Regions from separate parts of the Bacillus sp. JJ864 genome, predicted to be linked through region 3. Evidence: riboswitches for the same ligand, from Rfam matches in the RefSeq annotation. Region 3 holds a riboswitch; each other region holds the start of a gene.
What was found. Region 3 has a riboswitch for thiamine pyrophosphate ahead of V7024_RS07825 (MTH1187 family thiamine-binding protein). Riboswitches for the same ligand answer to the same signal wherever they lie in the genome.
Positions count from the first base shown of each region.

Region 1 (10,783 bases), on a different contig from region 3:
TAGTTTTCTATTTTCTTAATCCATACAAGAAAAGCGCAAGAAGCAACTGGTATGCTTCTTGCGCTTTTTTCTTTACCTTCTTTTCGTAACTTTTCCGGAACCGCCAACCTTTGTTTTAGGGGGAGACGTATTCTTCGGTGGGCCTGTTGTTGATGATTTCGGCTTCACATCTGATTCACTAGAACCACCTGGTGATTTTATAATTTTCCCTTTATTCTCCGTAGAAGGCGGAGCATTCTGCGTGCCTTTTTCCGTAATACTTCCCGAATCACCTACAGACGGTTTTTGCTCTACTTTATCACTTCTTTTAATAATAGAGCCTTTGCCTTGTTTCGTAATAGGCGGCGTTGTTTTCTTTTCTTCTTTTGTAGGTGGTCGTTCTTGGATAACCGGTTTATGATTTTGTCTGTCTGTATACCCACGGTAATCGCCGTGATACGATTTACGCGAATCAAATATATCGTCCAGTATGCTTGCTAACAGAAAGCCTTGTAAGAAAGATGGCTGATAATTTTGACGGACAAACTCTTTATTACTGATTTCAATTAATGTGTCAGATGGCTTCTCTTTATCCTTCTGAATGTTGTATATTTTATCAGAATACACAAGGAACATTTGATTTTCGTCTTCTTTAGACGCTTGTTTTGGTTCCTGTTCATCAATTAATTCTTTGGCAACTTGAGGAACTGATTTATTGGCGGCTCGATACACATAAGATTCTTGCTTACCGTCTTTCGCAACTGATTCTAACGGGTAACGATCTTGAATCGACTTTCCATTTTGACATCCCGATAAAGCAAAACCTGCAATTACAAGTAAAATAACAATAGCAAGTATAGCGATGCCGAGCGATTTAATCATGGGAAACAATCGTTTTGACATGATTACGCCCCCTTACGTTGCTCTTATGATTTGTACATCAGCTGAAAGAATCGATTCTCCCTCATACATCATTGTACGTCCATCTTGCCACTCAACGCGAAGCAGCTTTCGATTATCAGATTGGAACTCCCATACGTATTGTTCATCAGATGCTGCAAATGGTGTTTTTCCCATGACGACAACACGCCCGTTATATTGCTCTTCCATATGGTAATCTATATCATCCATTTCAATTGTCGTTGGAATCTCATTGATTGAATCTAATCGTCCATCAATAGGAGTATATAATTTATAATACGTATTTTCGCGATTTTCAATTTTTAAATATCGAATTGTTCTTCCATCTTGCAATGTTAAAACAATTTCATTACGAGAATGCATGCTTGTTTTTCCAACCACTTCATACATGACTAACGAAACTTCAATCATGTCACCAGGCGCTAACGTAAGTACCGTTTTCTCAGGTTTAGCAGGTTCCGGACTTTTTATTATATTTTTAATACGTTTAAATAAACTCATTGACCTACCCATCCTTTTCTCGTTATAGACATGCTGATAAAATAAGGGCACCGACAATATGTAACGAACCCGCTAAGACAGCATGTGCTACATATCCTTGCTTTGTCCCTTCATCTAAATCTAAATTAACTGTTTTTCGCAAAATAAGTTCAACAAACATTTCTACAAATAATAAGATTACAAAAGATACCGCTGATGCAAGTAATGCTTGCCATAAATCGTTTGATTTTGAAATCGATTGCGACAAAATATATCCTTGTGCAAACAACTTCATCGCAAAGCGCGTCGTAACTGCCATATTCCCTTTTTTAATTTCTTCTAAATCTTTATATTTAGTAAAAAGTGAATCAATCCACATCAATAGAAATAAAAGGATCGCACTTGCACCTGTCCATACAAGCATGGCTAAAATGTTCATCCCTGTCATGAAAAAACCACCTCTGAAAAAATAATAGAAAACCGACATGACTTCCTACTATGACATGTCGGTTCCGTTGTCTATTCTCTATAAATCCATCGTAATTTCCTAGCATATAAACCGCGGCCATGAAAACAATAACAGTTCTCCACTCATTCTCTCCTTTTGTTTTCACGCGGTATGGGGCCAAAAAAAGCACTGACCGCTCCTACGCATGATCGGATGCTCTCTCCAACCTAAAAAGAAAAGGTTTTTTCATTTATAGATTATTTCTCATACTGCTTCATAATACGAGCTAATTCATCATCTACAGCTGAGTTTTTGTTTAAACTCGCAAATTCTTCATCTAATGATTTTTCTTTTTTATAAATTTCTCCGCTTGCTTCTGCTTCAGCTTCTAATTGAAGAGCTTTTTCTTCCATGCGGCTTAAACCTGCTTTTGCTGTATTCGCATCAAAACCAGACATTGCCTGATTAATATTCTTTTGTGCTTTTGCTGCGTTCACACGCGCTACAAGCGTTTCACGTTTATTTTTTAATTCTGTTAATTGCTTACGCATTTCTTCTAATTTCGCGCGAAGATTATCAGCAGCCGCTTTATTTTGCTCGTAGCTTGCTTTATACTCATTCATTTTTTGTTCTGCATTTTGCTTTTCTTCTAAAGCACGACGTGCAAGATCAATGTTATTTGCTTGAACAGCCATGTGCGCTTGTTCTTCACGTTTCTTTACAAGTGCTTCTTGCTCTTCAAACAACAGTTTAAATTTTTTCTCAAGAGCAATTTGAGCTGCTACACTTTTCTCCGCTTCTTGTACATCCTCTTGCATATCACGTAAATACTGATCCGTCATTTTAACTGGATCTTCCGCTTTTTCAATTAATGAATACACGTTGGACATCGTTAAATCTCTTAATCGCTTAAATACAGACATTCTAATTCCTCCTAATTAATTGCTTCATATTTCAAATTCAGCGCTTGGAAAACCCGAAAATCTTCCTTTACAGTAAGAATATTCATACCTTAAACCTATGTGTACATTATATCAAAAATAAAGTGTACTTACATCTTGTTTCTTAAATATACAATCCATAATATGACATCCCCATCACAACTTCTAAAAGGTAGATAAAAAAAGCTTTGCGAAATTCGCAAAGCTTTCCTCTATTTATTCACAACTTGTTCCATATCAGTGCTACAAATGTTTGACTGACATGATTTATTAAGAGAACATGCTGCACATTTCCCTTTTTTACTTCGCTTTACGAAGTTCATTAGCGTATATCCTGCATATCCAAAAATGACAGCTCCAATTACGATATTAACTATCATTATGATACATCTCCTTTTAGAATCCGAGCATGGATCCAACTTGGTATATTGCTAGTGTTAATACATATGCAACCACAAGCGGGTAAACAACAGAGAAAATCGTCCACTTTAAAGACCCTGTTTCACGGCGGATAACCGCAACTGTTGCTAAACATGGTACATATAATAAAATAAAGAACATAAACGAATATGCTGATAATGTTGTGAAATGCGTACCAATTACGTTTCCTAATACATCTTCTTTCACAGAATAAATAATTGCCATTGTCGAAACAACAACTTCTTTTGCTAAAAATCCTGTTAACAGTGATGCAGCTGCTTGCCATGTTCCAAACCCAAGCGGCGCAAGAATTGGAGCAAATAACCCGCCAATCATCGCTAAGAAACTATCTCCCATATCTACACCGAATCCAGATGGCCCAGCATAGTTTAATAACCAAATCACAACAGAACCACCAAAGATAAATGTACCTGCTTTACGTACAAATCCTTTTCCTTTTTCCCACGTACTGCGCCATAACGTTTTTGCTTGCGGCACACGGTAAGGCGGAAGTTCAATTACAAAAATAGATTTCTCTTCTTTTAAAACCGTAACGGACATAATTTTTGTAACGAGTAATGCAAGGATAATACCAATAAGATATAAAGAAAATACAACAATCGCTTGACTATGCGGGAAAAAGACTCCAGCAAATAATGCATATACAGGCAGGCGGGCTGAACATGACATAAATGGTGTCACTAAAATCGTAAGCAGCCTCTCTTTCTCCTGTTCAATCGTTCTCGCTGCCATAACGCCTGGTACATTACAGCCAAAACCGATAATCATCGGAATAAACGCTTTTCCGTTTAATCCAAAAAACTCCATAATCCGATCCATTACAACGGCAATACGCGCCATATATCCGGAATCTTCTAGTAATGAAATAAAGAAGAACAACGCAAAAATTTGCGGCACGAATACTAATACCGCACCAACACCAGCAATAATTCCATCTGTAATGAGCGATCGAATGAAATCAGACGCACCAATATTCGTAAGACCTGCTGTTACCCAATCTGTAAATGGACCGCCGACAAATGCATCAAATTGATCCGATAAAGGCGTTCCAATCCATGAAAACGTAACCTGAAAAATTAAAAACATGATTCCTAAAAAGATCGGTAGTCCAAAAATTTTATGCGTAATTAATTTATCAATTCTTTCCGAAAAAGGAATGCTTCCTTCTTTTTCATGACGAATCACATTTGTTTTCAACTTTTCAATATACGCTGCACGTACTCCGTATATATGCTGCTCTAGCGTAACATCCAATTCTGCTTCTAATGCAGAGCGAATTGCTACAAGTTCGTTATATACATGCGACTTAGTGAGTTCTTTCTCTACCACTTCGTTATTTCCTAAAAATTGCAGCGCAAGCCACCTTGCATGCTCATCATTTTCTCGCTGCAATTTCTCCATAACGCGCTGGATTCCTGTCTCTACCGTTTTACCGTATGAAAGAACAAACGGTTTCTGCTCCGCCTTATCGCTTTCATGAAGAGCAGCTAATAATTCCTCGCAGCCTCTTCCACTTCTTGCTATAACGGGAATAACTGTTACACCTAGCATTTCAGATAGCTTCTTGACATCAATCATAATCCCGCGCTGTTTTGCCACATCAATCATATTCAAACCGATAGAAAGTGGTTTTCCAAATTCTAATAATTGCAATGTTAGATGCATATTACGTTCAAATTGAGAGGAGTCCACAATATTTAACATATGATGAAACTCTTCTGTTAATAAAAACCGTGTAACAACCCCTTCATCACGGGATACAGGATTTAAATCGTATATACCTGGTAAATCTATTAACATTCCTTGCTTATTTTTTAACTTACCAATCTTTTTTTCTACGGTTACTCCGCTCCAGTTCCCAACATATTCATAAGAACCAGTAAGCGCATTAAACAATGATGTTTTTCCCGTATTCGGATTTCCTAGCAAAGCAACCTTGTTCACGCTAATTCCACCTTTATCATTTTCGCATCACAATGACGAATAGAGATTAATTGTCCACGGCATTCTAATGTACAAGGACCATTAAGCATTGCCTTTTGTTTTACACAAAGCTCGCAACCTTCAGAAAATCCAAATGAAGCCAAACGGCGTTTTAACAATTTATCAAGAGATTGTAAATCTTTTACACGTACTTTTTCATCTATACTCATATCAACTAAGTTCATAAATTATCCCCCTAAAAAGATAACGATAATTATTATCAATATAAATTATAACATGACTCTCTGAAAAAACACTATACACTATGCTGTGTATTTATTACTATTTTCGTACAATTCCATCTTATTTAACATAAAAATCGTTGCTATGTACGGCCAGTTGCTCTCTCCCTCCCTAAAAAAAGGGTTTTTATTTTCATTTGCCATTCTTAACCATTATTATTACAATAATAGTAACAATCTAAGAATCTCGTTGTCACAGGGGGAGCCTCGTTGCTGAGAGGGAACACTTTGTTCCGACCCTTTGAACCTGTTAGTTAATGCTAACGTAGGAATTGTGCAGACGTATATACATAAGTAGTGATTTATAATTTGTGTATTTCCATCCCTCTATGATAATGGTTCTTCTTTTGTAACTTGGATATAGGGGGACTTTTACATGCGTAACACAAATTTACAAGCAATGATAGAGGCAGCGATTCTCGCAGCATTGGCATTAGTCATCGACATTTTGCCGCTCTCTATTAAACTTCCAACAGGCGGTTCTATCTCATTTGCTATGATTCCAATTTTTATTATTGCTTACCGTTGGGGATTTAAAGCGAGTTTCTTAAGTGGTCTCGTTTGGGGGTTATTACAAATTGTTGCAGGAGATGCATCTATTTTCACACCGGTGCAAGCGTTTATTGAATACTTTATCGCCTTTGCCTTTATTGGCTTTGCTGGATTATTTCATGCACCAATTCAACAAGCAATTGCCAATAAACAAAAAGCAAAAACAATTACGTATATCATTATTGCTACATTTATTGGTAGCTTAGCTCGTTACTTTTGGCACTTCATTGCTGGCTTTATTTTCTTTGGACAATATGCACCAAAAGGACAATCAGCTGTTTTATATTCCTTTATCTTTAACGGCGTTACAATGATTGGTTCTTTCGTATTGTGTGCGGTTCTACTTGTCGTTTTATTTATAACAGCACCGCGCTTATTTACAGGCGTGAATAAGCATTATATAAATACAAAAAACATTGCTTAATCAGCAATATTTAGATGTTCTAATTATTTAAGAGATAGACAAAAATCCCGCTTTTCTAAAGCGGGATTTTTCTGCTACTTTCAATGAATGAAAGGAAAAAATATCTTTTCTCACAAACACCATTCCGTTATATCATGTTGATTAAATTATACTTTATCGCATATTGAACAAGTTCACTTTTCTTAGAAAGATTCAGTTTGTTCAACATTCTCGTCTTATGAGTATCAACCGTTTTTATACTGATCGTTAACTCTTGAGCAATTTCAGACAATGAAAATCCTTTAACAAGATACTGCAATACCTCTCGTTCACGTGGACTTAGAATTACATAAGGATTTCGGGACTCTGTTTCATTTTGTACTCTTTTTAACATCGTTGAAATTTCCTTTGGGCGAAGGTATAAGTACCCATCCATAACAGAATCAATAGCAGTGTATAATTCCTCATCTACAGCTGCTTTAGGGACATAACCTGAAGCTCCCGCGTTCATGATTAACGTTATATAATCCTCATCTTCGTGCATGGTGAGCGCTATGACTTTCGCTTGTTCATAACGTAATTTAATTTCTTTGAGAACCTGGATTCCATCTAAGCGTGGCATAGATATATCCAATATCAAAATATCAGGTTTTAAAATGTCGTAAAGTTGAAGGGCTTCAAGTCCATCAGAGGCTTCACCTACAACTTGTAAGGACGGTCTTTTTTGCAATAGTAGTTTTAAACCTGATCTCATCAAGGCGTGGTCATCAACTAGCATTATGCTGATTGTCTTTTTCATCTTGACACCCTTCTCTCTGTTTTACTGGGATAGACACCATAACTTCAGTCCCACCGATTTTGTGAGTTTTGATAAAAAATGAACCGCCTAGTAATTCAGCTCTTTCCCTCATTCCATATATTCCAATTCGATTTTGCTGGCGAGCTTTTTCAAAATCAGTCTCATGTATACCTTGTCCGTTATCGTGGATACTTAGCTTAATAGAACAATCTTTAATCTCCATATTAATTACAATCTCAGTCGCTACTGTATGTTTCACTACATTAGTAAGACTTTCTTGAACAATTCGGTATAGTGCTACAGCGATATGACTATCTATGGTAGCACTGTCATCATCGGGAACGTGCAAAATTACAGCAAGAGCGAATTTTTCTTCAAACTTTCTTATATATTTCTTTAATGCCGGAATTAAACCTATATCATCAAGGATTGGTGGTCTTAATTCTACCGCTAAATCTCTAATTTCTCGTAAAATATTTGCCGCAGTCTCTCGGCTTACATTAAGTAGCTCCTGTTGTTCAGCATCTTTAGCTTCATTAGCCAAAATACGCATTGTAACCATTAGAAACGTAAGGGCTTGGCTTGTTTCATCATGAAGTTCACGAGAAATTCTTTTTCTCTCCTCCTCATGCGCGGATAATAATTTCAAGATTAACGTATCTCGAAGAGCATCCTTTTCTTGAAGTTCCTTCAGTAATTTTTCTACTGCCGTTCTCGAACTAATCAGGTTATCAGCCATTTCATTAAAAGCCCGCGCTAGTTTTCCAACTTCATCGTCACCCTCTGTTTTAGCCCTTAAGGATAAATTACCGGCTGATATACCTGATGCTATATCAACTAAACTGTTGATTGGTTTGGTAATGATACGAGTTACATAATAAGCTATACCTGCCGCTCCCATGCATACCAAAAATGTAGCGAAAATCAATTCTACTATTTTAGTAAAAATATAGCTTTTCGCTTCTTTTTCTGCCATTCCAACTCTAACAAATCCTACATCTCCACCTTCAATTGGAACAAGTATGTCATGGATATTTCCTTCATCTGAAGTTAATATAGCGGATTTTTCATTATTGCTACCATTAGGCTTATGTGCATTTAATATTCCTTTCGGTAGATGTTTAGAGAATGTATTTCCAATAAGAACATTATTATTGTCAATGACCAGTATATAACGAACGTCTTTATTCGTTTCCTGTGCCCGGGTAATGAGGAGGTGAATCGAATAGTAGTCGTCAGTTAGAATGTAATCCGAAGACAATGCCGCAATATTTTCAGCGATATTTACGCCACGCTTTTTAAGGTCCTCTGTCATCATTTTTGTGAGTGACTCCCAAATGATACATCCCAATAATAGAGCAAGAAAGAGTAGTGAAACGAGGATAGCTCCAAATATCTTCTGGTTTATTTGTAATTTATTTATCCATTTCATAGGTGACCTCATATAACTTAGGTTCAAATGGAACAAAACGATCAATAAACAGCCCCTGAAAAGCTGATTTTATTGGTTCTTGTTCGTGCATGGAAATGAAACTTTCTTTAATAATTTTCTTCTCTTCATCAGGTAAATTACTCCTAACGACAACAGGACCGGTACCAATCGGTTCCGTTTTTTCAATAATTTCCAAATCCTTAACCAGTTCTGGATTTTGACGTTTCGTGCGCTCAAAGACTAAACTATCAACAGCAGCTGCGTCAACAACCTTATTTATCACAGCGCCTAAGGAGCTTTCATGATTATATGTAAAAACATAACGACCGAAGAAATGCTCTGGAGTTTCACTTAATTCAGCTAATTTTTTCCTCACAAAAATATATCCGGAATAGCTGGTTGGATCGGTAAAGGCAACGTTTTTGCCTCTTAAATCATTTATATCGGATATTTCATTTTGGCGGTGTACGACAACATAACCATAGTAATAGGGAACTCCCATTCGTTCTTGCATAGCAATTGCTTCAAGTCCTTCGACATGTTTGTAAGTAATATACGCTCCTGTTGAAAGTATAGCGATGTCAGCGCCTCCATTTATCATCAACATGCTAATCTCATTATAACTCTTGCGCTGGATTAAAATTACAGGTCTATGGAGCTTTTCTCCAATATAATCAGCTATTTTCCTGTAGTACATAATTGTATCAGTCGGTGATAACACACTTGAAATTGCAATCCGTACAGGAGAGGGCTTTCCATCTTGTGAACCAACAGGCATAATTTCAGATTCGGAGAAAACAATTTGAGAGCTTGAACGATCATGCTGACAGCCTATTGCAAGTAAAGTAATAAAAAATATAAAAAAAAGCCTCAACCAATTTGTCATACTTTCCTCCATTCTTACAGGCGAGGAATTTATCCCCTTATTCCTTTGGGATCCTCACCTCAACATCGAGAGACAAGCAAAGAAAACAGATAGGGATAACTACCCGTAAAAACTCGATTGGTGAGAGCTTTCCATAAGTGGGAGATGAAGCTTCCACTTATGGAAGTTTCATTTTATGTATTAATCCGATTTACTGAATCATGCTTGATTCAATGTTTTTGAAGTTTATATTTATATATTACTTCAGAACGATCCACGAAATCTATGGAAGAGTGTATACAACACTACTTTTCGTGTCAGAGTTGTGACAGAAAGTATGTAAATACAAATAAAAAACGTCCGCTTTCTTTTTAGGGACGAGCACAGAAGAGGTTAGGGGCTTTTCTTGCAGTATACAAGGAGTAAAACAAAGAGAGAAAGCGAGTATGGAGCATATTTTATTCTGTATACCAACGACTTATATGCTGAAAAATGAAAACAGATTTAGATAGCTATAAATACTGTCTGTAAGATAAATTCTGATAGACTCTACTATATTATCTTACATAAAATCAGATATTTACTGATAGTTTAACGAATTGGCATATAAGATAATGTAACAAAAGGAGGATGATATAACACAAGTATTTTTGAAAACGTCTCCACCAAGTTAGCACTCTATTGAAATACTAAATTTCATGCTAATCTAAGTTTTTTCTGTAAATCAAAGTAAAGAAATCGAGGTAGATAGTATGTTCTCATTTTTGAAACCTAAAATTGCTACTACAAAAATAGCACCAGATCAGGTTCAAAAAACCTATAAGGTTTTCCGGCTACAATCTTTATTAGGAGTGTTTTTAGGTTACATAGCTTACTATATAGTACGTAACAATTTGGTCTTATCTACTCCTTATCTGAAGGAACAACTCAACCTCAGTGCTACAGAAGTAGGCTTATTAAGCAGTTCCATGCTTATCGCTTATGGAGTTAGTAAGGGTTTGATGAGTAGTTTAGCCGACAAAGCTAATCCTAAAAGGTATATGGCGCTTGGCTTGCTTCTGTGTGCTATGGTCAATATTATGATGGGCTTCAGCACGGCATTCTGGATGTTTGCACTTCTCGTTGTTCTCAATGGACTTTTTCAAGGAATGGGAGTTGGACCTAGCTTTATTACTATTGCAAACTGGTTTCCTCGTAAAGAAAGAGGAACGATCGGTGCTATATGGAATATTTCGCATAATATAGGCGGAGGTATCGTAGCACCTATCGTTGGTGTTAGTTTTGCTATGTTAGGCTC
Region 1 is NZ_JBALLY010000156.1:6,065-16,847, forward strand. Features, by position in the region: gene V7024_RS20745 (YdcF family protein) at 1-19, shown strand, start outside; gene V7024_RS20750 (DUF4247 domain-containing protein) at 73-882, opposite strand; gene V7024_RS20755 (DUF4178 domain-containing protein) at 895-1,401, opposite strand; gene V7024_RS20760 (DUF350 domain-containing protein) at 1,424-1,828, opposite strand; gene V7024_RS20765 (PspA/IM30 family protein) at 2,086-2,751, opposite strand; gene V7024_RS20770 (FeoB-associated Cys-rich membrane protein) at 2,982-3,149, opposite strand; gene feoB (ferrous iron transport protein B) at 3,166-5,154, opposite strand; gene V7024_RS20780 (FeoA family protein) at 5,151-5,378, opposite strand; TPP riboswitch at 5,624-5,725, shown strand; gene thiT (energy-coupled thiamine transporter ThiT) at 5,812-6,411, shown strand; gene V7024_RS20790 (response regulator transcription factor) at 6,539-7,189, opposite strand; gene V7024_RS20795 (sensor histidine kinase) at 7,158-8,621, opposite strand; gene V7024_RS20800 (substrate-binding domain-containing protein) at 8,605-9,507, opposite strand; gene pgtP (phosphoglycerate transporter PgtP) at 10,239-10,783, shown strand, end outside.
Region 1: another riboswitch for thiamine pyrophosphate. It lies ahead of thiT (energy-coupled thiamine transporter ThiT); the one in region 3 lies ahead of V7024_RS07825 (MTH1187 family thiamine-binding protein).

Region 2 (10,407 bases), on a different contig from region 3:
TTCGTTGGTCCGTGACCGCTGCCTATGTTCAGCTCATCTTCAATTGCTATACTAATAAAGTTCTTCGCTTCACGAACTGCATCTACAGTTTCGCAACCTTTCGCGAGTCCTGCTGTTACAGCTGCGGCAAACGTACAACCGCTTCCGTGTGTTTGTATCGACGCAATCCGTTTACTTCTATACTCCATAAACTCATTTCCATCAAACAATAAATCAATTACTTCATTCCCTTGATACGCTGCATGTCCGCCTTTCATCACGACAAACTTCGCACCTAAATCATGCAATCTTTTCGCAGCTTCTTTACTGTCTTCAATCGTATGAATCTTCATTCCTGTTAATACTTCTGCTTCAGGAACATTTGGCGTAATTACCGTTGCAAGCGGCAATAAATGTTCTTGTAATGCTGCTACAGCTTCTTGTTGTAATAACGATGCTCCGCCTTTTGCGATCATAACAGGGTCTAGTACAATATTATTCCATGAAAATGATTTAATATTTTCAGCTACGATTTTAATAATCTCACTACTAAATAACATCCCAAGTTTCACTGCATCTGGCGTTAAATCCGTACCGATAGAATGTAACTGCTTTTCAATTCCTTCTACAGGAACAGGATACACCCCTTGTACACCAAGCGTATTTTGGGCCGTAATCGTTGTAATAGCTGTCATTCCGTACACACCGAGCTCTTGAAATGTTTTTAAATCTGCTTGAATCCCCGCACCGCCGCCGCTATCAGAGCCAGCAATCGTTAATGCTTTATTCACTCTCATTTCACTCACCCTTTTTAACCAAAGTAACGATGATAAATCGTTTTTGCTTCCGCTATATCCTTTGTCCCATGCACAAGCACACGGCCGTCTTGAAATGCTACTAACCGTTTATTCTCAACAGAAAACGATAATAAATACGGATTCACTGTTAAATCCGTTACACGGTTTTGCAGCAGATTTTTATACATAGACAAATGAATCTGCTCTTTATGCGGCGGACGAATTTGTACTGTATTTCTACCGCATAAAACAGCCGCCCTGGAAGTATTCTCCTTGCTTAAATACGGATAAACGGCTTCTTCTCCGCACGATAAGCAGTGCTTGTTTCGCAACTTTTGTACATTCATGCATGAATATTCATTTTTCCACACATCAAATGACACAAGCCCCTCACGAAGTGCCTCGTAATCTTCTACTAAAACCTTTAATGCTTCCGCAACTTGATGTGAGACAACAATAGATACAGCAGGCGAAATAATCCCCGCTGTATCACATGTCACTCCCCCAAGCGGGATCGACTGCAATAAACAAGATAGGCACGGCGTCTTTCCTGGTAAAATCGTATAAGAAAGACCGTAACTCCCAACACAAGCTCCGTAAATCCATGGAATAGAATGCTTTTGCGATATATCATTTACAATAAACCGTGTCTCAAAGTTATCTGTTGCATCGATGATGAGATTTACACCTGTAACAAGTTCTTCTAGTTCTTCTGCTGTTACATCTTGCACATAAGTTTCTACAACTACATCGCTATTAATGGCTTGTAAGCGCCGCTTAGCTGCCACTGCTTTTGGTAAATGATTTTCTACATCTTCCTCGCAGTATAACTGTTGGCGCTGCAGATTACTCCAATCAATGTAATCACGATCAACAATCGTCACTTTGCCAACTCCAGCGCGAACGAGCATCTCTGCATTTGCACTACCAAGCGCTCCCACGCCGATTATAAGTACATGTTTTTCTCTTATTTTGTTCTGTCCCTCTTCCCCAATTGGAGAGAACAACACTTGACGAGAATACCGGCTATTCAAGGATACTCATTCCTTCTAACGGGCTACTTGCGGCCCCGCAGCGCTTACGTGCAATACGTCCTGCTTCAAACCCTAATCTTCCTGCCTGAATACTAAGCTTCATTGCTTCTGCCATTTTCACAGGATCTTTTGCCCCGGAAACAGCTGTATTTAACAACACGCCTTCTGCACCTAATTCCATCGCAAATGCTGCGTCAGCCGGACTACCAATGCCCGCGTCAACAATAACGGGAACAGTTGCTTGCTGGATAATAAAACTTAAATGTAACGGGTTTACAATGCCAAGACCAGAGCCAATTGGCGATGCACCCGGCATAATCGCATGAACGCCTAATTCTTGTAATTTACGTGCTAATACAACATCATCAGACGTATACGGCAAAACGATAAACCCTTCTTTTAATAGCATTTCTGACGCTCTTAACGTTTCAACTGGGTCTGGTAATAACGTTTTATCATCACCAATTACTTCTACTTTAATCATGTCGCATAATCCTGATGCTTTTGCTAGTTTTGCAATACGCACCGCTTCTTCTGCTGTTTTTGCTCCTGCTGTATTGGGAAGAAGGGTATACTTTGTTACATCAATTTTTTCTAGTAAATTAGGCTGCTCTGCATCAAAAATATCCATACGACGCACCGCAAACGTTAAAATTTCTGCTTCTGATACTTCAATCGCTTTCTTTTGTACATCAAAATCTGAAAATTTCCCTGTTCCTAATAACAATCTAGACTGAAAAGTAAATGGTCCAATTTTTAACATAATCAACCGCCTCCTACGAATGTGACAATTTCAATTTGATCTCCCTCAAAAACAGATGTATCTTGATGATCCTCTTTTTGTAAAATATCTTGATTACGTTCTACAACAACAATTTTCGTCTCTAATCCTAAATGAACAAGCAAATCAGCTACCGTCTTAACCTCAATTGGTACCTCTACTTGCCTACCGTTAATTTTTAAATTCAAGCTTTCAGCCTCCTTATTAAAGGTATAACAAACTTAAAATCCTTTTCTTTTAGGGTGGGCGAGTGGTCCTAGCCTTGCATAGTAACGGTCAGGGCCTTTTTCTGCCACTTCCCTTGCTAAAAACACGAGTGCAGGTCTCCTTTTTGCCTAACAGTAACTTATATGTTGAAAATGAAATTGATTTACATAGATTGAGAAAGCAATGAATCTAGTAAACGATTTTCTTGCTTTCCTTCTATAAGATCAGCCATATACTCTCCTGAAACTGGACTTAATAAAATTCCATTTCGGTAATGGCCCGTACAAGCATATAAACCAGTAATTTCTTCATGTCTGCCGATATATGGCATACTGTGATTTGATTGTGGACGTAATCCTGCCCATGCCCCGTCCCATTCTGCTTCCTTTAACGCTGGAAGAATCTGATACGCACGCTCTAATATAGAAGTAATACTTTCAGGATGCACTGCCTTGTTATATGTATGAGGTTTCATTGTTGCCCCAATGACATAACGTCCACCGCGCTTCGGTGCGATATAGAATCGCTCTTGAAAAATAGGTGCTTGTAATAATGGCTTACGACTGCGCACTGCAACGACTTCACCTTTAACAGGATATGTCCCCCACTCACGGTGAAAATATTTTAATAGTTTTGTACTCCATGAACCGCCTGCAATTACTACGTTTTCACATGAAATTGCGCTCTCTGTTGTAAGCAATCCTGTTACACGATTATCTTTCATTTGAATATCAAACACTTCAGTTTCTTCATATATATCCGCTCCAGATATCGCAGCAGAGTGAGCAAATGCTTTCGTCAGCTCCGGGGCAATCACATGACCATCTTTTGGGTGGTAGACTGCTCCAATAATCGAAGTAGATAAATAGGGTTCTTTTTTCCGTAGTTCTTCTCCTGAGATAAAATGGGACTCTTCTCCTGTTTGCTGCTGCCATTTCATAATATGAAGAAGCCGTACACTCTCTTCTTCATTTTGAGCAATACGGTAAATTCCTTTTTCTTCATATCCTATATCAATTCCGGTTTTATCACGTAATAGACTTGCAAGTTTTGGAAACATCGCGCGGCTTTTCCTACCTAATTCAAACAGCGGATCGTATTCATCCCATTCCGCCTGTACACCTAATAGTCCAACTGCTGCTTTAGACGCTTCAGAAGCAATCTTTTGTTTTTCAATAATAGCAACTTTATAACCTCTGTCAGCAAGGAAATGTGCAATCGAACTTCCGATTACACCGCCGCCAACGATGGCAACATCATATATTTTTTTCATGATTTCTCGCCCACTTTCGTATCGTTTCCTTATATAACTTCGCCTGCTCATTCGGTTTTACTGCACTTAAAATTCCGGACATAATCGCGATACCAGCAGCACCGGTACCGAGTACTTCTGCCGTATTATTAGGAGTAACCCCTCCAATAGCGGTAATTGGGATTGCTAAATGTTTTGCCATTTCGGTAATCCCTGCTAATCCTCTTGGCGGAACTCCCTTTTTGGAGTTTGTTTGAAACAAATGCCCATACAGAAGAGAATCTGCACCACTTTTAAAAGCAGAAACAGCTTCTTCATATGAGTGCACCGAGTAACCAACATGCAAATAAGAAAATTTTTCTTTAACAGACTTTATATCCACGCTGCGATATCCAAGTTGCACACGTCTAATATTGAATAAAATTGCAATATCAATCCGATCGTTGATGACAAGTTTAGAAGAAGGAAACCCCTTATGTAAGAGCTTTTCCACACCTTCATATAACTCTTTCGTACTTTTCTCTCGCTCACGAATGTGCAAATAATCTATTTCACTTTCAATATCGGTTGCTATATGCGCTAACTCTTCAAATGACATACGACCATTTGATATAACGTGAAGCTCAGCTTTCATACCCTTTCGCCTACTTTAAAATGTTTTCAAACAACTCGTTTGCCGGAACAATTTCTTTTGCCATTCCTTTTTCTTTTAGCCACTTATTTTGTTTTTCCCACGAACTTGCTGTATCTGATAAAAATGGTTCATCTTTTGTTTCCATTTTATCTAATAAAATTTTCATACTCTCTTTTTCAACTTCTGGAATAAGTGGGAAATTCTCTTTTTCTTGATGATTTAATAAAATATTTAATGCTTCATCTGGATTTTTCTTCATAAATTCATAACCTTTTTTTGCCCCGCGTAAAAAGGCTTGTAATGTTTCTTTATCTTGTTTCAATGTTTTATCGCCTGTTACAAATACAAGTTCATGATAGTTCGGTACACCGTAATCCGCTGGGTTGAAATATGCTGGCTCGGAACCTTCATGACGCATGACTGGAACTTCATGGTTAATATATGCCCCTGTAACAGCATCTACTTTTTTCGTAGTCAGAGCCGGTACTAAATCAAAACCAACATCAACTACTTTTACGTTATTTGGGTTTCCACCGTCTTCTTTAATCATCGTTTTTAAATATTCTTCACTTAACGGTGTCCCTGAATATCCCACTGTTTTTCCTTCCAAATCTTTAGGAGAAGAAACGCCTGCTGATTTTAGCGATACAACATGATTTAAAGGGGAACGAACAACTGCACCGATAGATTTTACTGGAATGTGTTCATTCGCTCTCGCAATCACAACATCAGGCTGATAATACAATCCAACTGTTACTTTTCCTGCTGCCGCTAACGTTAATGGATCAGTTGGATTAGAAGGAAATTTAATATTTACCTTCACACCTTCTTCTTTAAAATAACCCTTTTCAATTGCTGTATAAATAAAGCTATGCACTGCATTTGGGTACCAATCAAGCATGACCGTTACTTCTTTTTCACCTTTTTTCTTTTCTGATGCCGAATTGCTAGAACACCCAGCAATCATCGCAATTAATAATGTAAACACAAAGATGCGCTTTAATAATTTCATGAGTGCTTCCTCCAACTAATAAATTTCCTCTCAAATATCGAAACGAGTAATACAAAGAAAATAGCGAGAAGTGACAATAAAACGATTGGTGCAAACACACCCGCACCATCCATTTGTGTCATCATTCGTTTACTAAAATAGCCTAGTCCTGCTTGTGCCCCAAGCCACTCTCCAATCGCTGCCCCAATCACGCTAAACGGCACAGCCACTTTTAAAGCTGAGAAAAAATAGGGAAGTGCAGACGGCAATTTCAATTTTAAAAAAATATCTTTTTTTGTTGCACCATATGTAATTAAAAGCTCTTCCCACTCCTTTTTCGTACTACAAAGGCCATCATACGTATTCACCGCAATTGGAAAGAATGTAATCAGTACTGTGACAACAACCTTATTCCAAATCGAATAGCCAAACCATAAAACAAATAATGGTGCTAAAGCTGTAATGGGAATAGTCTGTGAAGCAACTAATAGTGGATAAAATGCCTTCTCAGCAAATGTACTCATACTCATCAACATCGCTAACCCAACACCTAATACAATGGAAATAACAATACCGATTACAGTAACAGAAAGCGTTGCTGGTAAATGCACTGTAAGCAATATATCCCGCAAATCCCATATTTTTTGAACAATAGCACTTGGAGACGGCAAAATGTACATTTCATCAAGAATCCGTGCTCCTACTTCCCATCCAATCAGTAAAATTGTAATTACAATAATAGCCGGAACATAATCTACCATTCGTTTCATACAAGCACCTGTCTTTGCAACATGCCAATGAGTTCATCTTTTAATGCCAGCATTTCTGGGCGATGCAAATCTTTTCGAGAGCGCTCTTTCCCAAGCGGCACAATCCGCTCAGTCAATGATGTAATGGGCTGCTCTGTTACGATAAAAATACGATTAGAAAGATAAAGCGCTTCATCAACATCATGTGTAATAAACAAAAATGTTTTTTGCCAATGTTTCCATTGTTCAAACAACCATTCTTGCAGAGATGCCTTCGTTAATGCATCAAGTGCACTAAACGGTTCATCTAATAATAAAAGGTCGCCGCCCGTTAACAACGTACGAATAAAAGATACGCGTTGCCGCATTCCGCCTGATAAATCTTTTGGCTGTTTCTTTTCATACCCTTGCAGTCCAAACTGCTCCAACAGCTCTTGTGCTTTCATTTGTGCCTCTTTTTTCTTCATTCCTTGACATTCAAGAGGCAAAGCTGCATTTTCAATAATGGTTCGCCACGGGAGTAACATATCTTTTTGCGGCATATAGCCAACAGGAGTCGTTCCCTTCACCTCTATCGTGCCGGCATTTTCTTTCTCAAGCCCTGTAATAAGCCGAAACAATGTACTTTTCCCGCAGCCGCTTGGCCCGATAATACTAATGAATTCCCCTTCTTGTACTGCAGTATCAAGATTCGCTATAATCGGTTTCTCATCATACCGAAACGAAACATTATGAAATTGTAGTATGTTCTTGCTCCTCAAAACCCCACATCTCCTTACGATATGCCATATCCCAAAATAAGTATTCAAAACGGCTGGAATATAAGAAAATCTCTTCTAAACGATTTCGTTCTTCTTCTGTTTTCCCTACTGCAATTTCATTACATAAATCAATTAACCATACGCAAAGATTCCCATATTCATCAGAGCTATATCCTTGAATCCATTCACCAAAAAATTCGTGATCGCGCGCTCCTGGAATAGCATTTAAACGCTTTCCAATCTCCCAATAACTCCACATACACGGAAGCAATGCTGCAATTAACTCAGCAAGTGTACCGTTTTGTGAAACGGACATCATATAGTTTGTATATGCTAGATTCATAGCAGACGGCTTTGCTAATTCCATCTCTTCAACAGAAATTCCTAAGCGCTTTGCATATTGTTTATGAATCGTCATTTCCTCATTTAAAATCCCATCAATTTGTTCAGCAAATTTCGCCATCACTTTTGGGTTTGTTGCTTTTACAACACCAATTGCATATAGCTTGGCGTAATCTAACAAATACAAATAATCTTGAACAATATAATATTGAAATCTATCTTTCTCTAACGTTCCATCTCCCATTCCTGTTACAAATGGATGATTATGACTCTTTTCCCAAACAGGTTGCACCTTTTCAAATAGTCTTTCACAAAATGTCATTTCCGCTTCCCCTTCCTGTATATATGTTTCCAAATAAAAAACCACTTCTATATAAGAAGTGGCCACAGCAAACAAAAGAAAAACTCATTTGTTGTTTCCACTTCCCTACGCTAGCATCACCTAGATCAGGTTATAAGGGTTAAGGTTTTTACCTCTCTCAGCTTTTAAGCACCCCTAGTGGTGTTCTATAAAATTTTCAATAAAAAAGTCCCCGTTTCTATGCATAAAGAAACGGGGACATTATTTATATCGTCCAAATTGCTTCCCTACGCTAGCATCATCTAGATCAGGTTCAAGGGTCAAAGACTATAGGTCTTACTCTCAGCTAGCAACACTAGCCCCCCTAGCAGTATATTCATTTAACATAGTCAGTATACCATCACAATATCTCACCCGCAACTCTTTTCATTTCTCCTTCTACCTATCTGTAAGTTCAGAAAAAATCGAATTTCTTCTCGCTCTTTCCATAATAGCTATAAATCTGCTATCCTTTTAGTATATACCCATTTTCACTTTTCGACATTTAAGTCGCTGCTATGCAAAATACATCATGACCGCTACTTGTTTTCTCCTTTTTGTTTAAACCTTGCATGTGGTAGAAAAAGGCCTTGCCCATTTCTATACGCGGCCAAATTCACCACTCTAAAAAGAAAAGTTTTGTAACTTACATATAGAGAAAAAAGCTTTCGTTTGTTTTTCATCCATAAATATGTTACAAACTTAATATCTTCATATTATAATTTAGATTATACCAATTTATCACATAAGGAGGTCTATGAATATATGAATTTAAAAATTGCAACACTAACAGCAACTACTGTAGCAGTTGCCGCTATGCTCCCCTCTATAGCAGACTCTAATGTACATACTGTAGAAGCAGAGCAAACAGCAAAAGCAAACATTGGTTATGTAAAAACGGAAACATTACAAATGTACAATAGCCCGAATGGAACAGACTCTGTTATTGATAACATTACACGTGACACTCCCGTTACTATTCTTGAAACAACAAATGAATGGTACAAAGTTCACACTCACAATAACACTGGCTATGTCAAAAAAGAAGCCATTTCGTTAACCAAACTAGAAAAAAATCAATATATCGTAAATGTAGATGCATTAAACGTTCGCTCTGAACCAAATACACAATCTGAAATTATTACTGTATTACCAAACGGGAAATTTGTTACTGTTCAAGAAGAACAAGATGGATGGTATAAAGTTATACATAATGGAACAAGCGGTTATGTAAAGAAAGAATTTTTATCTAACGCCGATCAGCCATTAGTAAAAGGAATTACTGTACAAGGCGGAAGTTCTTATTTTGTTGCCACTCCAACGTTAAAAATACGCAGCGGAGCAGGAACAAATACAGCTATTATCGGTTCTTTAGCAAAGGGAACACAAGTACAAGTCGTTGAAAGTGTGGGAACATGGTATAAAGTTCGCTACGGATCAGGATATGGCTATGTCGCACAGCATTATTTAGTGCAAGTGCAAGGACAACAACAGCAGCAGCAACCAAAACAGCAAGCTACACCATCTATTCCAGCTGTATTTAAATATCCTGCTCAAGGAAAAATCAGCTCAGAATTTGATGTACGCTGGGGAGAAATGCACTATGGTGTAGATATTGCAGCAACAGGAAATGTGCCAATCCAAGCTGCCGCATCTGGGACTGTTGTGAAATCATATTATTCTACAAGCTATGGGAACGTTGTATTTGTTGCCCATCGTATAAACGGGAACTTATACACAACTGTATATGCCCACATGAAAAGCCGCGCTGTCAAAGCAGGAGATACAGTACAAACAGGCCAATTGCTCGGTTATATGGGAAATACAGGGCATTCATTTGGACAACACTTGCATTTTGAATTGCATAACGGGGAATGGAATTTTGAAAAAACAAATGCTGTAAATCCACTTCCTTTCTTAGTTAGGTAACGCATAATGATACGTAATATTCCATTACTGATTGAGTATTTAGCATTTTTCGGTTTAATTTGTTGCTTATTAATTTACAACATAAACATTGTATTTTTAAGCATTGTTATTACATTTGTTACTTGTGAAGTGCTTATGGAAATATTCAAAATTCGACTAAAGCGACATATTTCACACATATATACTGCTCTATTCATTATCAGTTCTTTAATAACAAATATTAATTTTAATGGCTTACATGTCTCGGCAATATTTCCAGTATTTTTTATGACTATTCTTCTTATAGTCTCTCAATATATATATGTTCCAGAATATCGGAAACAACAGCATCAACAACAAGAAACATGGAAAGTGGGGAAATAGTGCACCGATTCTTTACAACCAGTCTAATGAAATCTTTTCTAGACTCGTATGAAAGAATGAATCATTTTTTCGGCATTAAAGATAATACAAATAGTCAATTTCTTTTGTACGGCATGATTTCTTTTACAATCATTTTTCTTTCTCTTTACTATTAAAAAAGGATTCCACATCGTGTGGAATCCTTTTTTACGTTCTATATAAATTAAAACTACTTTTCTCGTTTATCCGCATGCATATTGCTCATAAAT
Region 2 is NZ_JBALLY010000091.1:3,773-14,179, reverse strand. Features, by position in the region: gene thiD (bifunctional hydroxymethylpyrimidine kinase/phosphomethylpyrimidine kinase) at 1-785, opposite strand, end outside; gene V7024_RS15035 (thiazole biosynthesis adenylyltransferase ThiF) at 791-1,810, opposite strand; gene V7024_RS15030 (thiazole synthase) at 1,803-2,573, opposite strand; gene thiS (sulfur carrier protein ThiS) at 2,576-2,779, opposite strand; gene thiO (glycine oxidase ThiO) at 2,962-4,071, opposite strand; gene tenI (thiazole tautomerase TenI) at 4,055-4,684, opposite strand; gene V7024_RS15010 (ABC transporter substrate-binding protein) at 4,695-5,696, opposite strand; gene V7024_RS15005 (ABC transporter permease) at 5,693-6,445, opposite strand; gene V7024_RS15000 (ABC transporter ATP-binding protein) at 6,442-7,185, opposite strand; gene tenA (thiaminase II) at 7,154-7,849, opposite strand; TPP riboswitch at 7,935-8,035, opposite strand; TPP riboswitch at 8,096-8,204, opposite strand; gene V7024_RS14990 (SH3 domain-containing protein) at 8,633-9,796, shown strand; gene V7024_RS14985 (hypothetical protein) at 9,803-10,159, shown strand; gene V7024_RS14980 (DUF3965 domain-containing protein) at 10,381-10,407, opposite strand, start outside.
Region 2: another riboswitch for thiamine pyrophosphate. It lies ahead of tenA (thiaminase II); the one in region 3 lies ahead of V7024_RS07825 (MTH1187 family thiamine-binding protein).

Region 3 (10,783 bases):
AGTCAGTTTCTCTTTTTTACGTACGCATTTCTGTACAATAACATTACATTAGTTAGAGGAGGAACATATATGAAAAAAATGTCCAGGCAAGAAAAAAGCTGGATATTATATGACTGGGCAAACTCAGTATATTCACTCGTTATTACAACTGCTATATTTCCAATCTACTTTAAAGCAGCTGCTAAAGAAGCTGGACTTGCAGGCACAACATCAACTGCATATTGGGGATATGCCAATTCCCTTGCGACACTTATGGTGTCTATACTCGCTCCAATTCTTGGCACAATTGCTGATTATAAAGGATTTAAGAAACGATTTTTCACATTCTTTTTCCTATTAGGCATTATTTTTACAAGTATGTTGGCAGTCGTACCAACTTCACAGTGGATTCTCTTACTTTGCTGTTATATGCTCGCTTTAGTTGGATTTGCAGGAGCCAATATTTTTTACGATGCGTTTTTAATAGATGTGACGACAGAGGAACGAATGAACCGTATTTCAACACGCGGCTTTGCCCTTGGCTATATTGGGAGCACGATTCCATTTATCGGCTGCATGGCTCTTATTATTCTTTCACAAAAAAGTATTATTCCATTATCAGTCGGCGTGACAAGCCAAATTTCATTCGCAATTACAGCGCTTTGGTGGGGACTCTTTACAATCCCTATGTTAAAAAATGTGGAACAACGCTACTATATCGAACGTGATCCAAATCCTGTTGTAACAAGCTTTAAACGTCTTGTTCATACATTTAAAAATATCCGTCAATACCGAACAGTGTTCTTCTTCCTCCTTGCCTATTTCTTTTATATTGATGGAGTCGACACAATCATTACAATGTCAACAGCATACGGAACAGACCTTGGAATTAGTGCAACAAATTTAATAATTATTTTATTCGTCACGCAGATCGTCGCCGGTCCGTTTGCCTTGTTATATGGCAAGTTATCTGAAACATTTACCGGCAAGAAAATGCTATATGTTGGAATTATTATGTATATTATTATTTGTACATACGCTTATTTCCTAAAAACAACGTTAGATTTCTGGATTTTGGCAATGCTCGTTGCTACTTCACAAGGTGGTATTCAAGCGTTAAGCCGCTCCTATTTTGCAAAGCTTATTCCGAAAGAATCCGCAAACGAATTCTTTGGATTTTATAACATATTTGGTAAATTCGCAGCCATTATGGGCCCGGTTCTCGTCGGTGTCACAACGCAGTTAACCGGTAAAACAAACGCTGGTGTGTTAAGTATTATCATTCTATTTATCATAGGAGGATTTCTGTTAACACGTGTACCAGAGGGTTCTTCGGCTTCTGTAACAGAACCTTCTCAAAAACCAGAAACATTATAATAAAACGCTCTCCCAACTTATACGAGAGAGCGTTTTTATTATGGATTTACTTTCTGCATCTCTTGCTTTGGTGTCATCTTCATTTTAAATATCGGCAAGACAGCAGCTAAGCCAAGTATAGCCGCTACACTAAATACCATAATAAGTGAGGTCGCTTCCTTCAATACTCCCCCTAAAGAAACACCTATTAATATCGTACTCATAAATAATGGTAGTATCGTTCCATTTACCCGGCCAATCATGTTGTCATCTACAAGTTGAATCATAAACGTTCCGATTACGATATTTACACAAGCTAAACAAATTCCTGTTATAAAACGCATGCATACTGTGATCCAAAACGAAGTCGAAAATCCTTCTACAACAAATGAAACAGCTAAAATAATCATTCCAAAAACGAGTAAATGTTTCTGCTTTACTTTTTTAGAAACAACAGCTGCCACAACGCCCCCAATTAACATCCCAATGCCATCGGCTGCAGTTAAATATTGGACAGCTTCTTTCTCCATTCCTAATCGCTCCACAACGAGAAAGACTTCAAGCGGTTGTACTAAACCTGCTGCTAAGCCAATGATCGAAAAAGCAATAGCCAACATTCGCAGGGGATTCAAACGTAACACATACAACCAACCTTCTTTTATATCATTCCATAATGAAGATTGCCGCGCCTCTACTTCTTTCATCCACCCTGGCAGAAATGAAAGACAAAGAGCTGATAAAGCAAAAATAATGATTAAGCTGTAGAGTGATGCAAATAAACCGAGCTGTGTATATACGAATGTTCCTACAACTGGACCAAAGATAAGGAACAACGCTTGTAAACTTTGAGATATAGCAATGGCTGCACTCACATGTTCCTCTTCGACATGATGTTTAAAAACGCGTGAAGTTGCTGGCTGTGAAAATTGGCTGACGACCGCTGATACAAATGTTGCAGCAAATAACGCTTGCCAATACCCAATATTCAACAAGAAAACGATCATAACGATAGATAGTGCACTTAATATATCCCCTGTAATCATCGTGCGATTTGGATTCCACCGGTCAGCCAAGGCACCTCCAACAAACGAAAAGATAAATATAGGTGCGTATTCCATAACGGACAATATAGAAACAGCAACGGGATCATTATTTGTCTGTTCCATAACAAAAAACAAAAGCGCCATATTTCGGATCCAAATTGCAAATTGTTGTAAAATATCAGAAGCAATTACAAGCAGAAACACTCGATTTTTTAACAAAGCATTCATCGTATCTCCCCCTTTTCTAAACCGACCGTTCAGTCTAATTTATTTCAAAAGAAAAGCTGCTGACGTTACGATCCAGCTGCCATTCCCTGTAATAAAACATCAATTGCCTTTTTATAAATACGTTTCATTTCTTCTGCATTCATTTCATAATATAACGGTCCAAGCCCAGCTAACAAACCGTTCACAACGTACATGAGATCATTTACATCATCTTGACGAAATTCACCGGATGCCATCCCTTCTTCGGCTAGCTTCTTAAAAATGCTATACGATTCACGAGTTAAGGCGATCATTTCATCCATGATATCTTTCCTTACAACTTGACTCGTTAGAAATTCTTCAATTGTACTAGAAATTGGATTTTGTACATCTTCCACATAATATTCCGCAAGACCATATAGCTTTTCTGTACTTGTCTGGTACTGCTTTTCTTTTTCTGCCCATTTTTCCAGCCAATCGTACGTATGCTGCTTCACTACAAATAAAAACAATTCTTCTTTACTTTTAAAGTGGTAATAAATACTACCTTTACTCCGCTCAGTAATTTCACAAATGTCTTCCATAGATGTTGCTGCATACCCTGTTTTTGAAAATAATTGTTCTGCTTTATAAGCAATTTCTCTTTTAATTTCTTCAGCACTTTTTCTCATCATTGCACCTCATTAAACCGACCGTTCAGTCTAATTTTAACAAAAAATGCCTCTTCCTTACAAGAGGCATTTTTCTCATTTAAGAAAACATCTTGTCAATCCAATTATGAATCGCATACAATTTCCCTATTTTTAACGCAACCTTAAATAAAACAACGCCACCTGCTACTACAGCAAATGCAATCATTTTCCCTTTGTTTTTTACTTTCAGCTTTTTCTCCATTCTATGTTCCCTCTTTTTCTCTTTTTCTCTTTTTCTCTTTTTCTCTTTTTCTCTTTTTCTCTTTTTCTCTTTATTAATCAAACGTTTGTTTAATACATTTCACAAGACTTTCCCCCAACTAATCAAACGTTTGTTTAAATTTCAAAGCAATAAAAAATGCGCCTTTTCAGGCGCATTTCTATGTTAATCTCCGCCGCAGCTGCCACCATCTCCGCCAAAAGAACTTCCGCAATCCCCCGAGCTGTCACTAGATCCTGCAAAAAATATTGGTGCACTATATCCTGTACTATCCGTTGAATCGGAATTATATCGTTTTCGTCCTCGCTTTCTTTCACTAGACGCAGTTACTTTTACAATAATGGCAAACAGTATAATAAAAAACACAGCCCCTACTAACATTTCCATTCTAAAATCCCCCTTTCACTCTTCAACTAGAGTGCGATTTATATTTTTCAGGGAAAGCAATCACAACTATATATTTCGCCAAAACTCCCTCCATATCCTCTAATAAAATTACATTTTCACCTATATTAGGATGAATTTCAAACTAATAGTACAGATAGCAATTGTTAGCTCTTATTTACTTCAAAATTATACGAACTCCCTTACAGGAATTTTCGAAATATCTTATCGCGATATATACCAAATGAAGCTGTTTCTTTTAATTTACGTCTTTCGATCAATTGCTGAAAACGAAGTGATTTTGCCGTTAATTCCTCTTGTAATCCCCGTCTCTCTGCCATAGCTTATGCTCTTAACCAGAAACACTTCCCTCACGATTAAACGCGTTTACACCAGTCCTGCACTGCCCATACTTGTGTCACCCATTCTTCATAAAAATCTGGTTCATGGGAAACGAGCAGAATCGTGCCTTCATATTCCATAAGAGCTTGCTTCAGCGCTTCTTTTGCCCGAACATCTAAATGATTCGTCGGTTCATCTAAAACAAGTACATTACTTTCTGTTAACATTAATTCACATAAACGTACTTTCGTTTGTTCCCCGCCGCTTAATGAGCAAAGCGGTTGCAAAATATGCTCTTCTGTTAAACCGCACCTTGCTAATGCTTGCCGAATTTGTTTTTGCGTCATATCCGGCCGCAGTGACCATACTTCCTCAAGCGGTGTTTGCTCCGTGGCAAATTCCTCTTGTGCAAAATAAGCTGGATTTACTCGCTCTCCTATTTGCACGGTGCCGCTTAAAGGCTGCAAATACCCAAGCAATGTTTTTAACATTGTTGTTTTCCCAATCCCGTTATAGCCGACGATTGCAATTTTTTCACCGCGCTTTATTTGTAAATCAATTGGACTGAATAAAGGCTCTTTATAACCAATCTGCATATTTTTCGTCTCTAAAATTCGGCTAACAGGATCAAAATGCACCTGAAACGTAAAACGCAGTTGCAGCGCAGAAGATGGTTTTCCGATTTGATTAATTTTTGCTAACACTTTTTCACGACTTTTTGCCTGTTTTGCTTTACGAACTTTATTCTTTTGAATAAAATTCTTTAGTCTTTCCATTTCTTTTTGCTGCCTATCATACGCTACTTGTAATTGCTGTTTATTTTGCTCATAGTTTGTTAGGAATGTTTGATAATTACCTATATAGCGTTTCATTCCTTTATGTTCTAAATGATAAATGACATTCGTAATTTCATTTAAAAACCTTTCATCATGCGAAACGATAATATAAGCATGTTCGTAATTTTTCAAATACCCCATAAGCCATTCAATATGCACGCTATCAAGATAGTTTGTTGGTTCATCAAGTAATAAAACATGCGGCTCTTCTAATAATAATTTTCCTAATAACAGTTTTGTTCGTTGGCCACCGCTTAGTTGCTCCACATCACGATCCATACCAAGTTCTAAAATTCCTAATCCCGCAGCGACCATTTCGATTTTTTCTTCAATATGATAAAAATCAGAATGCTCTAGTACACTTTGCAGCTCTCCATATTGCACTAACAATTGTTCAAGATTATCGCCTGCTGCCATTTTCTCTGCGATTTGCAGCATCTTATTCTCGGTATCATACAAGTGGGCAAAGGCGCTTTGTAAATACTGCATAATCGTTGTTCCGGACTGTAAATCTATATGTTGCTGTAAAAAGCCGATTTTCACCTGCGAAAACCATTCAATCGTCCCCCCATCAGGAAGCAATTCTCCAGCTAATATACGCAGTAATGTCGATTTCCCTGCTCCGTTGCTCCCTACAAGACCAACATGCTCACCTCGCAGTAATCGAAAGCCAATATTTTGAAAGATTATTTTATCACCATACATATGGGTAAGATTTTCAACTGATAACATACTCATTTTACTCTCTCCTTTTCGCTTTACATCTAAAGCCAAACGAGAGAACAGTACAATAAAAACAATATTCAATTCGCTGAACGCAAAAATGGATAAGGCAAACACACCTTATCCATTACAAATTATTATCGTAAAAAAGGAATAAGGTTCTTTATCTACTGTCTTTCGGTTGGCTTTTACTCAAAAATTGGGCAGACTTCCCCCTTATCAAGCCAAAACCATTTGAAGAACAGTTGATAAAGTCATCTTATCCTTTCACCTCTTTATAAATTATTATTTGTATATAGAATAAACAAAAATCATACATTTATTCTATCATATGCTACATTCTGCAAATTTGTTAAAATTCCTGCTTAGAATCTGTAAAAACCCCTTTCTTTTTAGGGGGGCGAGAGCATCTGGCCATGCATAGAAGCGGTCAGGGCCTTTTTCTGCCACACGCGAAGCTTAAACAAAAGGAGAAAGTAAGTAGCAGGCTCCTTTTTGTCTACCTGGCGGCAATTTCATTTTCTTCCTGAGTCAACATTTGCTTAACAAAAAAATCCTTAACAGTAATTGTATCAAAAACCGTTAAGGAGCAATATTTTATTTCCTCATATAAGGAGCTAATATTTTTAAGATCGCTGTTTTATCTTCTTTTAACTCTTCTGACGTTAACATATCCATCGTTCTAGGACGCGGCAAGTTCACTTTCACTTCTCCAACAATTGTTGATGGTTGCTGCGACAAAATGAAGACACGATCTGATAACAAAATGGCTTCATCTAAGTCATGCGTAACCATAATGATCGTTTGTTTCCCTTTTTGCCATGATTCTAATAACCAGCTATGCACTTCCATTTTTGTAAATGCATCTAATTTTCCAAAGGGCTCATCAAGCAACATAATTGGTTTATCACATAAATACGTACGTAAGAAGCTAACACGCTGCCGCATTCCACCTGATAACGCATCTGGATAATGGTCTGCATATTCATCAAGTCCAAATTGCCTTAATGCTTCCATACCAATTTCTAATCGTTTTCTTTTGGATTGTCCTTCAATTTCTAAAGGCAATACAATATTATGAAGAGCAGAACGCCATGGAAGCAGAAGATCTTGCTGCGGCATGTAGCTAACAAGATCCCGCTTCATAACGGATTGGTCTTCATAAAGTACATCTCCATCATTTGCTTGTTCAATGCCAGCAATAATGTTCAATAACGTACTTTTTCCGCAACCACTTGGTCCAACAAACGAAACAAATTCACCTTCTTGAACTGAGACATTCATATGCTCTAGCACGGTTTTCCCATCAAATGTTTTCGTAACGTCTTTTACTTGTAGTCCGTTCATTTTTCACTTGGAAGGAATTCGTTCGTAAAGGCCGCTTTCACATCAATTTTCTTTTTAATGACTTTATTGTCATATAAGAAATTCATATAATTCGTCCATACTTCTTCCTTCTGTACTCCCCACGCTTTCGCATCATCTTGGTATTTCGTACTTAACCATTTTTGGCTTTCTTGTACTAACTCTTTATTAATGTCTGGTACATTTTTAATTAAAATATCCGCTGATGCTTGCGGTTCTTTAATTGCAAAGTTATAGCCATCTGTTGTTGCTTTCATAAACTTCTTCACAAAATCTTTATCTTGTTTTGCATGTTTTTCACTAGTAATAATAACAGGACTATAATAATCTAGCGCTGGATCTAAATCTTTTAACATAATCGTATTCAGCTCAATGCCTTTTCTTTTTGCTTCAATACCATCCCAGCCATAATAGATCCACTCAAAATCAGCGTCACGGCCAATAGATTTAAAGAAATCCGTTTGTCCAAGTACAACCTTTTGCACTTTATTATAGTCTGCTTGATGCTTATCCATAATTGTTTTTAAAGTAGCTTCTTCAGCTGGTGCTCCCCAACCGCCATATCGTTTTCCTTCAAATGCTTTTGGAGATGTGATGTTATCCTTTTTTAAAGATGCAAATGCCGATGTATTATGTTGAATAACAGCACCGATAGATACGACTGGAATGTCTTCCACTCGCGCTGTTGTTACGTTCTCTTGATAACTTACACCAAAATCAGCTTTTCCTGATGCAACCATTTGTTCAGCAGACGTATTTTCACCTGGCTGAATAATTTCTACATCTAGCCCTTGTTTTTTATAATAGTCTTTCGTCTTTGCTACATATAAACCAGTATGGTTTGTATTCGGAAACCAATCCAATACTACTTTTACTTTCTCCTCTTTACTCTCTTCTTTCTTCCCTGCTGAGCAGCCTGCAAATGTAAATAATAAAGAAGCTGCTAATAACGCTTTTAACCCTTTTTTCATTTTTCTCCGTCCTTTCTGTAAACCCATGGTGCTGTTAGTCTTGCCATAAATTCAACAATAAAATACAAGAGTAGCGTCACACAGGCAATAACAGCAGCGATTCCAAACACACGAGCTGTTAAAAAAGATTTCGTCGCTCTTGTCAGCATAACGCCTAATCCTTCACTTGCCCCAAGCCATTCCCCAATAATGGCTCCCATTACGCTATATGTAACGGCAATTTTTAATCCTGAAAAAAAGTATGGCAGTACTGCTGGAAATTTCACTTTTTGATAGACTTGCCACTTGCTTGCCCGCATTGTTTGCAGCAACTTTAGCATCGCTTTATCTACCGTTTGAAAACCTTCTAAAATACTAAGTGTAATCGGAAAGAAGCATACGAGAATCACAACCATTACTTTTGGCAGCATTCCGTAGCCAAACCAAATAATAAATAACGGTGCGAGTACAACAATCGGAACGGTTTGTGAAATCACTAATAATGGATTAATTAACACACGGAATAATGGAATTACATCCATAATTATTGCAATGCTCGTTCCAAGTATAATTGCAAAAAATAATCCTATGAAAACTTCTTGTAAGGTCTGCACCATATTGGGAAGTAATAAATCTTTCATTTCTATCAGTTCATGTACAATTGCAGAAGGCTTCGGCAAAATCCACGGTTCAATATGGAATATGGAAACAGCGCCTTCCCATATTGCGATGAGAAGGAAAAGCCAAATTGTCGTAATCGCTATGTTAGATCTCTTCTGTTTTTTCATGCTCTTCACGATACTTCCACACTTTTTCATCAATCGTTACGCCTGTGCTTGGACGATAGTGAATTTTAATAGAAGTAATGACTTCTTCTGCCCCATCATCTATGCAAGCTTGCTGCGCACGTTTAATAATATTAAGAAGCTCGTCTAATTCCCCCTCCATCGTCGTTTCCATCGCGCCAACTTCATAGCGCACGCCTGATTGCTGAACAACCTCAATCGCTTTATCTACAACCGCATATACATCTTTATGTTTTGCTTGTGGTACAACAGAAAATGAAACTGTAACTTGCTGTGACATACTAAGTTCCTCCTTTAATTTCATATAAAAAGAAAAGGCTTTCCTGCCCAAAAGCAGGAAAGCCTTATATACAAGTTATCATAGAATAACAGTCGCTACGATTCTTGATACAACTCCCTACGCTGGCATTATCCAGATCAGGTTAAGGGTCGATGTATTGTTACATCCTCTCAGCCATACCGGCTCCCCTGTTTCAATTCGTCTTCATTGTAGCACGTATTATTTTTATGAACAAACAAATTTATTTTTTTCTTCTCAAAAATACTGTCTCAAGTTACTCTTCATATTTTTACACAAAAAAAGGGACCAATGTTATAAAAACATTGGCCTAAACCAACCCTATCAGTCCGGTAACTGGCTAGCATAGTCTTATTTGACCTTAGCTCCTATAGCTTTGCGACCTTGTGTTTCCACAAGTTTGCCTTTCTCGAGAACGAGTTGAACGATATGGGAGTTTTATGAGAATTAAACAATTCTCTGTCCACAGATTACACCATCTAGATTAGTTTGTCCACTTATTTGTACATATAAATATAAAATTTCAAAATAACCCTCTTGTAACATAATGTTAACAAACAGAGTAAATCACGTTTTTAATGTGTTATAATTACAAAAGAGCTAGCCTTTATAAGGGCTAGCTCTTTTTAATCAAACGTTTGTTTAAATATTTATTCAATGATTTCAATACTATATCCTTTCTTCCGCATTCCCATTAGCACTTGCTCAATATGCTCATTATCTTTCGTCTCAAGAGAAAGATGAAGCTGTGCATAACCTGGGAATACTTTCGATCCAATTCTCTCTAAGTGAATGTGAAGAACATTTGCTTCTAAATCGGTGATAATTTGCAATACTTGCTGCAATTGTCCTGGCTTATCTTTAATCATAGTTGAAATATGGACAAATCGTCCTGCTTCCACCATCCCGTGTTCAATAATACGAGAAATAAAATTAACATCAACATTACCGCCACTTATTACAGAGACAATCTTTTTCCCTTGCTCAGGCACTTTTCCATATAACAGCGCTGCTAATGAAGTAGCACCCGATCCTTCTACAAGTAATTTATTACGTTCTAATAACATAAGCATTGTCCGCGCAATCTCCATCTCATCCACACAGAAAATATCATCTACATAACGCTGCACAAGCTGAAAGGTGAGATCACCTGGTCTTTTCACCGCAATTCCATCGGCCATTGTAGGCGTTGATTGTACTGTCACCCTTTGTTTTTCCTGTAAAGATTGTTTCATACTCGGACATGCTAGCGCCTGGACACCATATATTTTCACTGATGGCTTTTGTTCTTTAATCGCCATCGCAACGCCCGCAATTAAGCCACCGCCTCCAATCGGACAAATGACCGCGTCAACATCATCAAGCTGATGCAAAATTTCTAATCCAACTGTTCCTTGTCCAGCAATCACATGCTCATCATCAAATGGATGGACAAATGTCGCTCCAGTTCGCTCTCTTAAATCAAGCGCATAAGCCAGTGCTTCATCAAATACATTTCCTTGCAATTCGATATTCGCTCCGTAACGCTTTGTTGCAAGCACCTTACTAAGCGGCGCTCCTTTTGGCATAACAATGGTACATG
Region 3 is NZ_JBALLY010000041.1:29,200-39,982, forward strand. Features, by position in the region: gene V7024_RS07775 (MFS transporter) at 70-1,356, shown strand; gene V7024_RS07780 (MFS transporter) at 1,395-2,606, opposite strand; gene V7024_RS07785 (TetR family transcriptional regulator C-terminal domain-containing protein) at 2,672-3,256, opposite strand; gene V7024_RS07790 (histidine kinase) at 3,336-3,479, opposite strand; gene V7024_RS07795 (hypothetical protein) at 3,663-3,884, opposite strand; partial or broken gene V7024_RS07800 (DUF1992 domain-containing protein) at 4,085-4,216, opposite strand; gene V7024_RS07805 (ABC-F family ATP-binding cassette domain-containing protein) at 4,259-5,797, opposite strand; gene V7024_RS07810 (ABC transporter ATP-binding protein) at 6,380-7,129, opposite strand; gene V7024_RS07815 (ABC transporter substrate-binding protein) at 7,126-8,118, opposite strand; gene V7024_RS07820 (ABC transporter permease) at 8,115-8,915, opposite strand; gene V7024_RS07825 (MTH1187 family thiamine-binding protein) at 8,863-9,183, opposite strand; TPP riboswitch at 9,281-9,383, opposite strand; cyclic di-GMP riboswitch class I at 9,530-9,616, opposite strand; gene ilvA (threonine ammonia-lyase) at 9,852-10,783, opposite strand, start outside.